DNA from 4 places in the Sodalis sp. RH22 genome. Region 1 is predicted to be linked to each of the others. Evidence: predicted binding sites of a transcription regulator. Region 1 holds the regulator's gene; each other region holds the start of a gene.
The links. Region 1 encodes Fur, which represses iron uptake genes when iron is present. Its sites were predicted from a motif close to ATAATAATGAGAACNACTATCAA; they were not measured.

Region 1 (3,128 bases):
TATCCGCGGTGAAAAATCGCCTTATCTGGATGACAGTTACCGCCAGGCGATCCAACGCCAGTTCCCCCGGGCGCGGGCGCATGTGGTCGCCGGCGCCGGTCATTGGGTTCATGCGGAAAAACCCGCGGCGGTCATGCGCGCCCTGGCCCGTTTCCTGGAAGAATAGACCGGGCCGCCGCCGGGATTAGCGCCCGCGAGTTTAATATTGTCGTTTGCTACCGGGCTGGGGTAACATGGCCCGCTGTGTTTTATGGCAGCCCCGGCGTACATAAAACATAACGTTACGGGCGATGCGCGTCCGACGGCGTAGCCAGCCACGCCGCCGGCCGGGGTTTGCCCGCCTGCTTCTTGATGCACAATCCCTTCATGACCTATGGCAAAAGAACAAACGGACCGCACCACCCTGGATTTATTTATCGATGAGCGGCGCCCGGGAAGACCGAAGACGAACCCCCTGTCCCGCGATGAGCAGTTGCGCATCAACAAGCGTAACCAGCTGCGCCGGGATAAAAAGCGCGGCCTGCGCCGGGTGGAGCTGAAAATCAACGCCGAGGCGGTGGATGCGTTAAATGAGCTGGCCTACCGGCAAAACCTGTCGCGCAGCGAGCTGATCGAATTGATTTTACTGGCCGAGCTTGAACGGCAACAAGGCGCGGATCCGCATCCGGAGTAAACTTGCCGGCCCGGTAAAGCGCCATCCCGTCCAGGGCCCAAGGCCGCGAACGGGGCAAATTTGCGACAAAACCCGGCCGGCGAGTTTCTCCCCGCATTAGGGTCTGCTATGATTGCCGCAGAGCATCGCTGATTCTGTTACGGAACATATCCATAATATTTAAGAGGTTTTCAAATTCATGGCAACTGTAGGCATTTTTTTTGGCAGTGACACCGGCAATACCGAAAATATTGCCAAAATGATTCAGAAGCAACTGGGTGCGGATGTTGCCGAAGTTCATGACATTGCCAAAAGCAGTAAAGAAGACCTGGCGCGGTTCGACACCCTGCTGCTCGGCATCCCGACCTGGTATTACGGCGAAGCGCAATGTGACTGGGATGATTTTTTCCCCACCCTGGAAGAAATAGATTTCTCCGGCAAAAAAGTGGCGCTGTTCGGCTGTGGCGATCAGGAGGATTACGCCGAATATTTCTGTGACGCCATGGGCACCATTCGCGACATTATCGAGCCCAACGGCGCGACCATCGTCGGTCACTGGCCCACCGCCGGCTACCATTTCGAAGCGTCGAAAGGACTGGCGGACGACAATCACTTCATCGGCCTGGCCATTGACGAAGACCGCCAGCCCGAGCTGACCAATGAACGCGTGGACGGCTGGGTGAAGCAAATCAGCGCTGAATTGCAGCTCAGCTAAAGTCAAGCCGTGCGGGAGGGTGCCGCCGCCGCGGCGCCCGGCAAGGGAATCGGTTGCCGTCATGGCGTCGGGACGGCGCCGCCAACCTCACTGATAACTAAATCCTTTCAAATTAATAGATACAAGTTTTTAACTTTTATCCACAACGCGGTACAATAGCGCAGCGGTTCCACCCTTTTTAGCAAAATGTTGCAGAATTCGCCCCCTGAAACGGGCTATAGTTGTTAACAAGGCGCGGTTTTCATTTTGGACAGGCAGTCTTATAATGAGACGGCGTCACATTTTTCGGGCCGACCGATGTTATAGGCTAAGTTAGCCTACAATCAGATTATCAAAGTAACAGGACTAAACCCGCATGACTGACAATAATATTGCATTGAAGAAGGCCGGCCTGAAAGTCACCCTTCCCAGACTGAAGATTCTGGAAGTGTTGCAAGATCCGGAATGCCATCACGTCAGTGCGGAAGATCTGTACAAAAAACTGATCGATATGGGTGAGGAAATCGGCCTGGCCACGGTATATCGCGTGCTAAACCAATTTGACGACGCCGGTATCGTAACCCGCCACAATTTTGAAGGCGGCAAATCCGTTTTTGAACTGACGCAACAGTATCATCATGACCACCTGATCTGTCTGGACTGCGGCAAGGTTATCGAATTTCGCGACGAGTTCATCGAAGCGCGCCAGCGTGATATTGCCAAAAGGCACAATATCAAGCTGACCAACCATAGCTTATATCTGTATGGGCATTGTGAAATCGGCAACTGCCGCGAAGACGAAACGCTGCACGATCACGCCGATATGCTCAACGGCGTAAAAGAATAACCGCGGCGCGGTCCGTTTCTCCAAAGCGGCTGTTATCGCGCCGCTTTCTCACCCTGCAACGATTTTTTTTCAATGAGGCTAAACGCCGCCCGTCCCCTTCCCTGGTAACGTTTCCTTCCCGAAGCGCGTCGACAAGCGTCGTATCCGCCAATCACCGCCGTGCTCACCGCCGGCAAACTCCAGAAAACTTCACAGAAAATAAAAATAAATAAAGAATAAATAGAGGCCCTGGGACGCTATTTTGGGCTAATTTGCGTAATCCATTGAAACGACAGCGTTTTTATTGCGATTTTTTCACCGGGTAAATTATTCTGTGAATCTGATGATAAAGCTATTTTTCGCTGTCAGCAGTAAGCGACAACAAAAGATACATTTTAATTATATGATTTTATTGAATTAATATAGCCAAAAATACCTTCCTGAAATTAACCCGGATCGATGACTCGATTTTTACACAAAAAGTTAATTTATAAATTAATAAAAAACGTGAAGTTCGCAGCAGATTTTAAACTTTCGCCATGGTGATATAGTGACAGGCAATGTTAATCACCAGAGATAGTCCAGATGAATGATGCGGAACTGCAAAACGATATGCCGCGCGGCATAGGCATTGCTCCTTATATTCGTATTAAACAAGAAGGCATGACTGAAAACGAAAGCCGGATAGTGGAGTGGTTTTTATCTCCCGGCAACCTCACCGACGTCTCGGGGATCAAAGAGGTGGCCCTGAGTCTGGGCCTGTCGGAAGCCATGATTGTCAAGGTGTCGAAAATTCTCGGTTTCAGCGGCTTTCGCCAGCTGCGCAGCGCCATCGTCGAGTACTTCGATCATGCCGACCATGATATCACCGCCGAACTCTCGCCCACCGACAGCCCGGAGGATGTGGTCAACAAAGTGTTTAACCTGACCGTACGCACCATTGTCGAAGGCCAGGC
Region 2 (3,128 bases), 820 kb from region 1:
CAGGGCCGCGGTGACGTAACAATCATACAGGGCGCGATGGGGATAGAGACCCTCCGGCACGGCGACCTCGAGACCCAGCGCATAGCGCAGGTACTGGTTGCTGTATTTCAAACCCGGGTAGAGCTTGCGCGCAAGCTTGACCGTGCAGATCCATTGACCATGCATTTCCGGCAACATGCGCCGGTCGAATGCGGCGTTATGCGCCACGTAATACGGGCTGCCGTGATAGCGGCCAATCACCTTGGCGATACGCGGCTTATCCTCGACCATGGCTTCGGTGATATGGTGGATGGCCATGGCCTCGTAGCCGATGGGCCGGTCGGGGTTGACCAGATCGCTCATGGCATTGCATAACCGGCCGTCAACGACGTCCACCGAGGCGACTTCCACGACGCCGCCGTCCAGTCCGCAGGTTTCGGTATCGATAACACGAAAAGACATGACGTTACCTGTCCAAGGCTAAATAAAAAAGCCATTATGCCCTGAATAGCGCCGACAAAAAACCCGCATCAGATGCGGGTTTAATATGGGTTAGCCTTACACGATATCAGGCTGGGTCTTTCTGTTACGCTTGTCGGCGCGTTTTTCTTCCGGCGATTTCAGCGGTTTCTTTTTGGTGTCTTTCTTACGATCCATTCCCTTACTCATATTTACCTCTCTGTAAAAGAACCGGAAATGTAGAAATGATTAACTGCCTGTTGGCACTGATAATCAAGTCATTTTGTGCTATTTTGCCGCACGGCGGACAGCGCCGCGCGGGCCGGCAAGCCATGCACCGCGGGCGCGGCGCGCGGCGCCTGCTTGCCTTCCGGCCGTTGGTTCAGGTACGTGCCGGGGCATTGCCAGTCCAGTATAGGCCATTGGCGAATTATTTTCGTGGCTCATATGGCAAACGGGAAAAATTCAGCGACGCCTGGCGATAAAAGGCCACCCGCTCGCGAAAATAAGCGCGCAAAGGCTCCGGCTGTTCCCGTTCCACATGCTCGGCGACCACCGGCATATTGTACCGCTCCTTGAACGCCACGCCGGACGCGGCCAGATCGACATTGATCTTGTCCATCGCCTCGCTGCCCAGTGTGGCCAGATTATATTGCATACCGCCTCCTGCCGCTTGTAAGGTCAATGCTGCTAAAAATAAGGTACTGCGCGGCAAAACGCAAGGGTCGGCGGGACAGCGATACAAATAATAATCGTTTGTATTAACAGCCGACGCAATAATATGGCTATTATTGTCCGAAATAATGGCCTGGCGTATTCATAATACAAATAAGAATACCTATCACTACCATTAATAAATAATGATTTTATAGAAAAAATCTCAATATAAAAATAAATAACCTTATGAATTTAATACATAAAAAATATTAAATTACTCATTGGTTAAATTATAGTGTAATTTTTGTTAGCATTTGGGCATAATGTTTATATTCGTATTGGCGTAATCATCATAAGGAAGCCTGCCCATGCTAAAACAAGAAATGGCAATAAAGCTTAACGAGCAACTCAATCTGGAATTTTTTTCCGCCAATCTTTATCTGCAAATGAGCGCCTGGTGCAGTGATAAGGGCTACGAAGGCGCATCGGCCTTTCTCAAGACCCAATCTCTGGAAGAGATGGACCATATGCGCCGCCTGTTCGACTATCTCAACGATACCGGCACCATGCCGGTGCTGGGCGCAATCGAGGCGCCGCCAACCGGTTTTACCTCATTGGCCGAGCTGTTTAAGCGCACCTATGAACATGAGCAGATGATCACGGTGAAAATCAACGAACTGGTCCATGCGGCGATGATCTCCCAGGACTATTCGACGTTTAACTTCCTGCAGTGGTACGTCTCCGAACAGCACGAAGAAGAAAAATTGTTTAAATCCATCCTCGACAAGCTGGCGCTGGTGGATACCAATAACAGCGGACTGTTCTTTATCGATCAGGATTTGAAAAAAATGAACGGTGGCGACAATACGGCCGCGCCGATGTAAATCCCCGCGCGGACAGTGGTTTGCTCGACTTCAGCCCCGGCTGCCGTTATCATCAGTTTGCGTCCAGGCAAACCGGTAGCAGCGCCGGGTTTTTTGTTTCCCAAGAATAAACGAATAACCGGCAATGCTCCCGCGGTGGACCGCCAAGCGTCGGTTTAACCGACAGGATACCCGTTCAGTCTTAGGAAACGACATCGATGTCAAGCCAACCTTTTACCGCGCCCCTGTTGACGCTGTTAGTCACTGCCCTGACTTTGTTGGGATCGCAACAGGCCCAGGCGCATGCGCACCTGAAAACGCAATATCCGGCGGCCAACGCCACCATGACCGCCGCGCCGCAGGCGTTAACGCTCACCTTCAGCGAGGGCATCGAGCCTGGCTTCAGCGGCCTGACGCTAACCGGCCCCGGCAACACCGTCATCCCCACCGGCGCCATCAAGGTCGACCCCGCCAACCCTAAGCAGGTCATCGTGCCCATTGAAAAGTCCCTGGCCGCCGGCGAGTATCAAGTGCAATGGCATGTGGTATCGGTGGACAGTCATAAAACCCAAGGCAATTATCAATTCAGCGTTAAATAGATGCTAAGCCTGGCGGAGTGCTATTCCGCCTGCCGCTATCTCCATATCGCGGCGGTGATGCAGGCGTTCGGTACCGCCCTGTTTTGCGAGTACCTGGCGCCGCCCGCGCTGCGCGCCGGCCTGCGCGCATCCCTGGGCGCGCCCTTGCGCGTTCTGGCCTGGGTCGCCCTGGCGTCGGCGGTTGTCCTGCTGGGGTTGCAAGCCGGGCAAATGGGGGACGGCTGGACGCAAACCCTTTCCCCCGCCATCTGGGCGGCGGTGCTCGGCACTGCCTTCGGCACTGTCTGGCTGTGGCATATGGCTATCGCGCTGGCGGCGGTGTTGGCCGCGGGCCATGGGCCGATGACCGCCATCAGGCAGCGGGCATTGCTCGCCGCCATGGCCGGCCTGCTGGCAAGCCTGGCGCTGGTGGGCCACACGGCGATGAGCGAGGGACTGCGCGGCGTCATGCAGCGGCTCAATCAAATGGCGCATCTGTTTTCCGCCGCCTGGTGGCTGGGCGGGCTGCTGCCGCTGCTGTTTTGTCTGCCGCTGCTACGCGAGACGGCGCGTTCGGACGCGCTGCGCGCGC
Region 3 (3,128 bases), 990 kb from region 1:
AATCAGCTTCGGCGTGCCGGTGCTGCCGCCGGACAGCTGGAAAAAGGCCACCTCGTCGGCGGGCGACGGGGCGGCGGTGAACGCGCCCGGCGCTTCGTCGAATAATGCCTGTAAACTTGTTTGCGGCGCGTCGTCGCCGCGCATCGCCACCACCCGCAGCGACGAATGCTGCCGCCGCAGTTCATCGATAAAGCCATTATCGCTGAACAGCCCATGCTGCCGGTCGGCAATCAGCAGCGCCGGCCTGATTTGCAGCGCATAGGCGGTAAGTTCGCTGCGCTGGTGGCTGAACAGGGCATTTACCGGCGCCACGCCGATTTTCAGCAGGGCGAACAGCACCAGGTAAAATTCCGCCACGTTGCCCAGCTGCACCAGCGCGGTATCCCCCGCCGCCAGCCCGCGCCGGGCAAGGGCCGCGGCCAGCCGGTCGGACAAGGTGTTGACATCCCGGTAGCTCAGGCGGCGCTCGCCGCAGGCCACCGCCAGCGCGCCGCTGTCTTTACGGCGGTCGATAATATCGGTCAGGGGCAAATCCAGCCAGTATCCCCTGGCGCGGTAGCGGGCCGCGAACTCATCCGGCCAACGGTTAAATACAATGCTCATCATCTCTCCTGTTAATGCAATCCGAACGCGCTCAGCATGGTATCGAGCTTGACGCCGGTTTCGCGCCACTCCGCGTCGGGGAGGGAGGCGGGCACGATGCCGGCGCCGGCGAACAGCCGCACCTGGTTGCCCGCCACCCTGGCGCAGCGGATGGTTACCACCCATTCGCCATTGCCCTCCTCGTCGCACCAGCCCACCATGCCGCCGAACAGATCGCGGTCGAAGGGTTCCAGGGTCTGGATTAAGCGGCGCGCGCGATCGGTGGGGGCGCCGCACAGCGCGGGCGTGGGATGCAGCAGGCAGGCCAGCGCCAGGGCGTTGACGGCGGGGTCCGCCACCTCGCCGTCGATGGCGGTGGCCAGATGCCAAAGGGTGGGCGTATTGACCAGGCCGGGTACGGGCGGCACGTTTAAACCCGCGCTGTAGGGCGCCAGCACTTCGCGCATCTGGTCGATAACCAGCTGATGCTCATAGCGGTCCTTGACGGAATCCAGCAATTGGCGGCCGGCGGCGGCGTCACGGCCCGGCTCGGCGTCGCGCCGGGCGGAACCCGCCAGCGGCGTGGAGTAAAACCGGTTGCCGGTCTTGCGCAGCAGCAGCTCCGGGCTGGCGCCCAGCAGGGCGCCGTTGTCGAGGGGAACATGGAAATTGTAACTGGCGGGATTTTGGGCCGCGATGCGCCGCATCAGGGCCGCGGTATTCACCGGTTCCCGGGTGGTGATATCCAGCAGGCGCGCGAGCACCACTTTACTCAGCCGTTGCTGGCCGGTGGCCTCCACCGCTCGCGCCACCATGTGTTTAAAGTCGCGCTCCGGCGGTCGCTCGATTTTGCCGGTTACCTGCGGCAAGGGTTCGGCGGGCACATTCCGGCTTTGCAAAAACATCTCGCGATCGAACCCCTGGCTGCGCTGCGGGATAAACAGCGCCGCGGGCCGGTCGGCATCGAAGGGAATGGCCCCCACCACCAGCGGCCGTTCAATGCCGGCGTTTCTGGCGCGCCGGAAGGCGTGGCGCAGCTCCCGCTGAAACACGCCATCGGGCTGATCACCCCTGCCCGCGGGCGCGCTGATGGCGCAGAAACGACCCTGGGTAACGAAGCTGCGATAAGGCGACATGAAAAAAAATCCGTTTATAAGGGCATCCGCGTCGCCTGGTGTTGTCTGTCGAAACAATGAAAATTCCACGTGACGATCTCCGCTATTATCAAATGATAAACACAATAATAATAATTATCATTTGTATTGATAGCACATAAACTACGTCGTAGAATCTGCCGTGTCAATGAACGTAAACACTGCCTCACCCGCGCAAGGGTGGATTTGATTGCCCGTTTTTTGTCATCATAAGGCGGACAAAACCAGCCCCTACCCCAGGAATACCAGACATGATCACTCTATTGTCCCGGCGCCGATCCGCCTGCAATTGGCTCGCCCTGATGGCCCTGCCCTTACTGCTGGCGGCCGCGTCCCCGCGCGCCGCTGAAAACGGCTGGCCGCGGCAGGTGGCGGGCGCGCATGGCGCCATTACCCTGGATCACATGCCGCAGCGCATCGTATCCACAAGCGTCACCCTTACCGGCTCGCTATTGGCCATCGGGGCGCCGGTGATAGCCAGCGGCGCCACCACGCCGAATAACCGGGTCGCGGACGAACAGGGCTTTTTTCGCCAGTGGAGCGATGTCGCCCGGCAGCGCGGCGTCAAACGCCTGTACATCGGCGAGCCGGATGCCGAGGCCATCGCCGGCCAGAATCCCGATTTGATTATTATCGCCGCCACCGGCGGCGATTCGGCCCTGCGCCTTTACGATCAGTTGTCGCCGCTGGCGCCGACCCTGGTGGTCAATTATGACGATAAAAGCTGGCAGGACCTGGCCCGGGAGCTGGGACAAGCCACCGGCCATGAAGCGCAGGCCGCGGAGGTCATCGCCCGCTTCGACGCCCGCCGGCAGGCGCTGAAACAGCATCTGGCGCTGCCGCCGCAGCCGGTATCCGCCCTGGTATACCAGCCGGACGGCAAAGCCGCCAACCTGTGGACCGCCGATTCGCCGCAGGGCCAGCTGCTGCGCCAGCTGGGCTTTACGCTGGCCGAACCGCCCGCCACCCCCGTCGGCGGCCGAAGCATGGGCGTGCGCAAGGACATCGTCCAGCTGTCCGGCGAAAACCTGGCCGCCGGCCTGAACGGGCAAACCTTTCTGCTGTTTGCCGGCGATGACGCCAGCGCCCGGTTGCTCTTGGCCAATCCGTTCCTGGCGCATCTGCCGGCGGTGCAAAACCGCCGGGTCTACGCCCTTGGCAACGACACCTTCCGCCTTGATTACTACAGCGCCAGCAATGTGCTGGCCCGCCTGGAACAGCTGTTCGCCAAGCCGTGATCTTTCCCCATCCTGCCGCGTGGCTAACCGCGTCATGCCGCGGCCATTCCCGGCCGGGCGGGGATTCATGGCGGTTATGGCTCACTGCGGCCGGCGGGCGGGATTTCATCCGCCGGCCGGCCCTGATCCCGATGCCGCGCCATATCCACGGCGC
Region 4 (3,128 bases), 680 kb from region 1:
CGCGAATATTTATTGCCAGCCAGGTTTTCAACCTCTCACTATATTGATAATTAACAGTACTATTGAATTGATGTTTAGGCAGTTTATTAAGTGGCTTCCCTTTATTTTCACCAGACTGCTGTTTTGAATAGGTATATGTATAGTTATTCGCAATGCTTACTTTTTCAGTAACAGGAAAAGCAAGTGAGGCTTCAACACCCCGAGTTACTGCTTTACCAATATTTGTATAGATAAGTGGGTAAGCACCATAAACATTAGGTACTGACAGACATTGGTTTTCTGGGCAAGATACTGTATCTATCTTGTCCTTGAACTGGTTATTAAATAATGTAATACCTCCTGTTAATCCTTCATCGTTGTCATAAAGGAGTCCCATTTCTTGGGTTATTGACTTTTCCGGTTTCAGATCAGGATTTCCGTAAACGTTGCCAACATAAGATACGGTACCAAACGATGTTGAAGTTTCTGTAATAGCCGGTGCTTTGAAACCACTACTGACGCCCCCTTTAATCGTCCAGTTTGTGGCAACATTCCAGACACCATAAATTCTCGGGCTCCAGTGACTCCCAAACTGATCATCATCATCAAAACGTACACCTGAAGTTAAAGTGAAATCTTCAGTAGCCAGCCATGCGTCTTCCAGGAACAAGGACTTTTCGGTACGTTTTAGATCTGTCTCACTGGATAGCTGATTTGATGTTCCATCATGTAACTTTTTAATACTAAGTTCTCCACCAAAGGTCAGGATATGGCTGCCTATATTTGAAGAAAGTGAGGATCGCATGTTTAAATTCTTTAGCCAAACATCCTCAGAACCTATCGTATAATCTTCGCTTTGGATATACGATTCTGTTTTTCCAATGGGCAAATAGCCAATATGATTTACAGAAAAACGGTTAACCTCAGTCTTTTTCCTGTAATCTGTCGGCACGCCAGTGACATAATTATATGCTGGGCTAATAGACTTCCCTACGGTCTGAGTTATATCCTGTTGTGTATGATTAGCTGTAAAAGTAATTTCTTGTTTATCCGAAGGGGTTAGTGTTATCTTGCCTGTTATGTTATCTCTTTTGCTACCTCGATAACCATTATAGATATCGTCTTCGTCACGCTTAGAATAATTTCCATAAGCCTGCATTGAAAGGATATTGTCAATCAATGGACCGGTTAAAAAGAAATTATTCTGAAATATATTACCCGAATCACTATGCTCCTGCATTGTAAAATCGGCGCCAATACTTCCTTGCCATTTATTTGAATTTTTACGTGTTATTATATTAATTACACCACCCATTGCATCTGATCCATATAAAGCGGACATCGGCCCTCGTATAACCTCAATATGATCTATTGCAGAAGCAGGAGGCATCCAGGCATTCATCTGACCATAGCCATCAAATAAACGGCTCGTATCCCTGGAGTCAATTCTCATACCATCGACCATATATAAGGTATAATCAGATCCCATGCCACGAATATTTATCTCCTTGTGATCCCCGCCAATCGTGGTAGTGATACCCGGAACCCCTTGGAGCAAATCTGCGATATCACGATAAGGTTTTTTTTGGATTTCTTCACTTGATATCGAAGTGACAGACGCAGGTGCCTGGCTTGTAGATTTATCCATTCCATTGGCGCTTGCGCTTACAACCATCGTTTCGTCTTTATTATTGTTATTAAGTTTATTTTCACTACCTTCATCAATCGGTGTTGCATGTGCCTGGGAAAAACAAGTAAGAAAATAAAAAACACTTAATTTCAATCGAAATGGGGCTGTTACTCGCGCTTTATTGAGATACATTTTACACGCCTTTATATGATAATGATACTCATTATTATTCAAGAGAAGGTAATATAATTAAATAAATTACAAAGCACATTGCTAAATTCGGTCATTTTATTCTTCTTTTCGGCCATTCTTCGGCTTCACCAAAACAAAAGCAGCCATCATTCACGTGATACGTTTTTTGTTTTAAACTAAGCATGTCCAGCCAAAATGATAGCTTCAGGAAGAAATTTGACTGGATGAGGCACTGGTAAGGTTTGTGAAAGTCGTATAATCGATTTTTCCATTTATAGACAAGGCAACAGCATGAAATTATATAGCCATAATTTTAAAGATGGCGGTGCCATCCCCGGCAAGAATAGTTTTGCCGTTTACGATCCTGAAAATAATATCCGTTTATCTGATAACCTTAACCCACACCTCCGCTGGGAAGATGTTCCCGCGGGTACGCAGTCGCTGGTGCTCCTTTGCCACGATCCCGATGTTCCTACCAGTGCTGAAAATGTAAATCAGCCAGGTAAGAGTGTCCCGGCATCGTTGCCCCGCGCCGATTTTTTTCACTGGTTACTGTTAAATATCCCGGCGGGTCAGAGCGAAATCGTTGAGGGGTCACAATCCCATGGCATTTCCGCTGGAGGCAAACAGGGTCCCTCTGCGCCAGATGGACTGACCCATGGCATAAATGATTATACCGGGTGGTTTGCCAATGATGAGTCGATGGCAGGCACCTACTATGGCTATGATGGTCCTTGTCCGCCGTGGAATGATGAAATAATCCATCATTATGTATTCACATTATATGCGCTCCCGACCCCGACATTGAACGTAGCAGGAGAGCTTACTGGTGCTAACATCCGTCGCACGCTGGAAAACAGCGACGTTTTGGCCAAAGCTACGCTGACTGGAGTCTACAGTCTTAACCCGGACGTGAAAGTGTAACGCTCAGCGTCTAAGCAGCAGGTAAACCATGACCAGAGAAAATAGGTTATTCGCATCAGATGAGAAATACGCCTTGAGCAGTGAACAATTTTCCTGGTCTGGTTTTTATGGCAGCAGCACCAGCCGTAATAATCTGGTTTCGGTGGCTTATCCGCAACTCAGGGTGGAGCAGAGTACCCCCTCTTTTTTCTTCTTTGAACCGACGGTGCTGATCGTATTAGCGGGAAGAATTGAGTTCCTGGCTTCGGGGGAAAACCATACATTAGCTGATAAGGCCGCCGTAGGTTTTATAGATCAGGGCGTGATTGCCGATTATACCAAATATCCCCCGAGTAATGACTCCCCGTTCCGGTCAATATTTCTCACTTTCAGTGCAGATGTGTTGGAATATTTTTATCAGTTT

Region 2: the regulator Fur is predicted to act here: its motif matches at 1,261-1,283, upstream of ftnA (non-heme ferritin).
Region 3: the regulator Fur is predicted to act here: its motif matches at 1,823-1,845, upstream of ACL2XN_RS15040 (isochorismate synthase).
Region 4: the regulator Fur is predicted to act here: its motif matches at 1,817-1,839, upstream of ACL2XN_RS07450 (TonB-dependent receptor domain-containing protein).

What each region holds. Positions count from the first base shown of each region.
Region 1 is NZ_CP178731.1:2,309,589-2,312,716, forward strand. Features, by position in the region: gene ACL2XN_RS10485 (alpha/beta fold hydrolase) at 1-166, shown strand, start outside; gene ybfE (LexA regulated protein) at 374-673, shown strand; gene fldA (flavodoxin FldA) at 852-1,367, shown strand; gene fur (ferric iron uptake transcriptional regulator) at 1,723-2,193, shown strand; gene alsR (transcriptional repressor AlsR) at 2,758-3,128, shown strand, end outside.
Region 2 is NZ_CP178731.1:1,487,170-1,490,297, reverse strand. Features, by position in the region: gene exoX (exodeoxyribonuclease X) at 1-441, opposite strand, end outside; gene ACL2XN_RS06755 (DNA polymerase III subunit theta) at 869-1,096, opposite strand; gene ftnA (non-heme ferritin) at 1,464-1,979, shown strand; gene yobA (CopC domain-containing protein YobA) at 2,177-2,557, shown strand; gene copD (copper homeostasis membrane protein CopD) at 2,558-3,128, shown strand, end outside.
Region 3 is NZ_CP178731.1:3,297,167-3,300,294, forward strand. Features, by position in the region: gene ACL2XN_RS15035 ((2,3-dihydroxybenzoyl)adenylate synthase) at 1-603, opposite strand, end outside; gene ACL2XN_RS15040 (isochorismate synthase) at 615-1,787, opposite strand; gene fepB (Fe2+-enterobactin ABC transporter substrate-binding protein) at 2,039-2,974, shown strand; gene entS (enterobactin transporter EntS) at 3,049-3,128, opposite strand, start outside.
Region 4 is NZ_CP178731.1:1,632,205-1,635,332, forward strand. Features, by position in the region: gene ACL2XN_RS07450 (TonB-dependent receptor domain-containing protein) at 1-1,801, opposite strand, end outside; gene ACL2XN_RS07455 (YbhB/YbcL family Raf kinase inhibitor-like protein) at 2,093-2,725, shown strand; gene ACL2XN_RS07460 (helix-turn-helix transcriptional regulator) at 2,754-3,128, shown strand, end outside.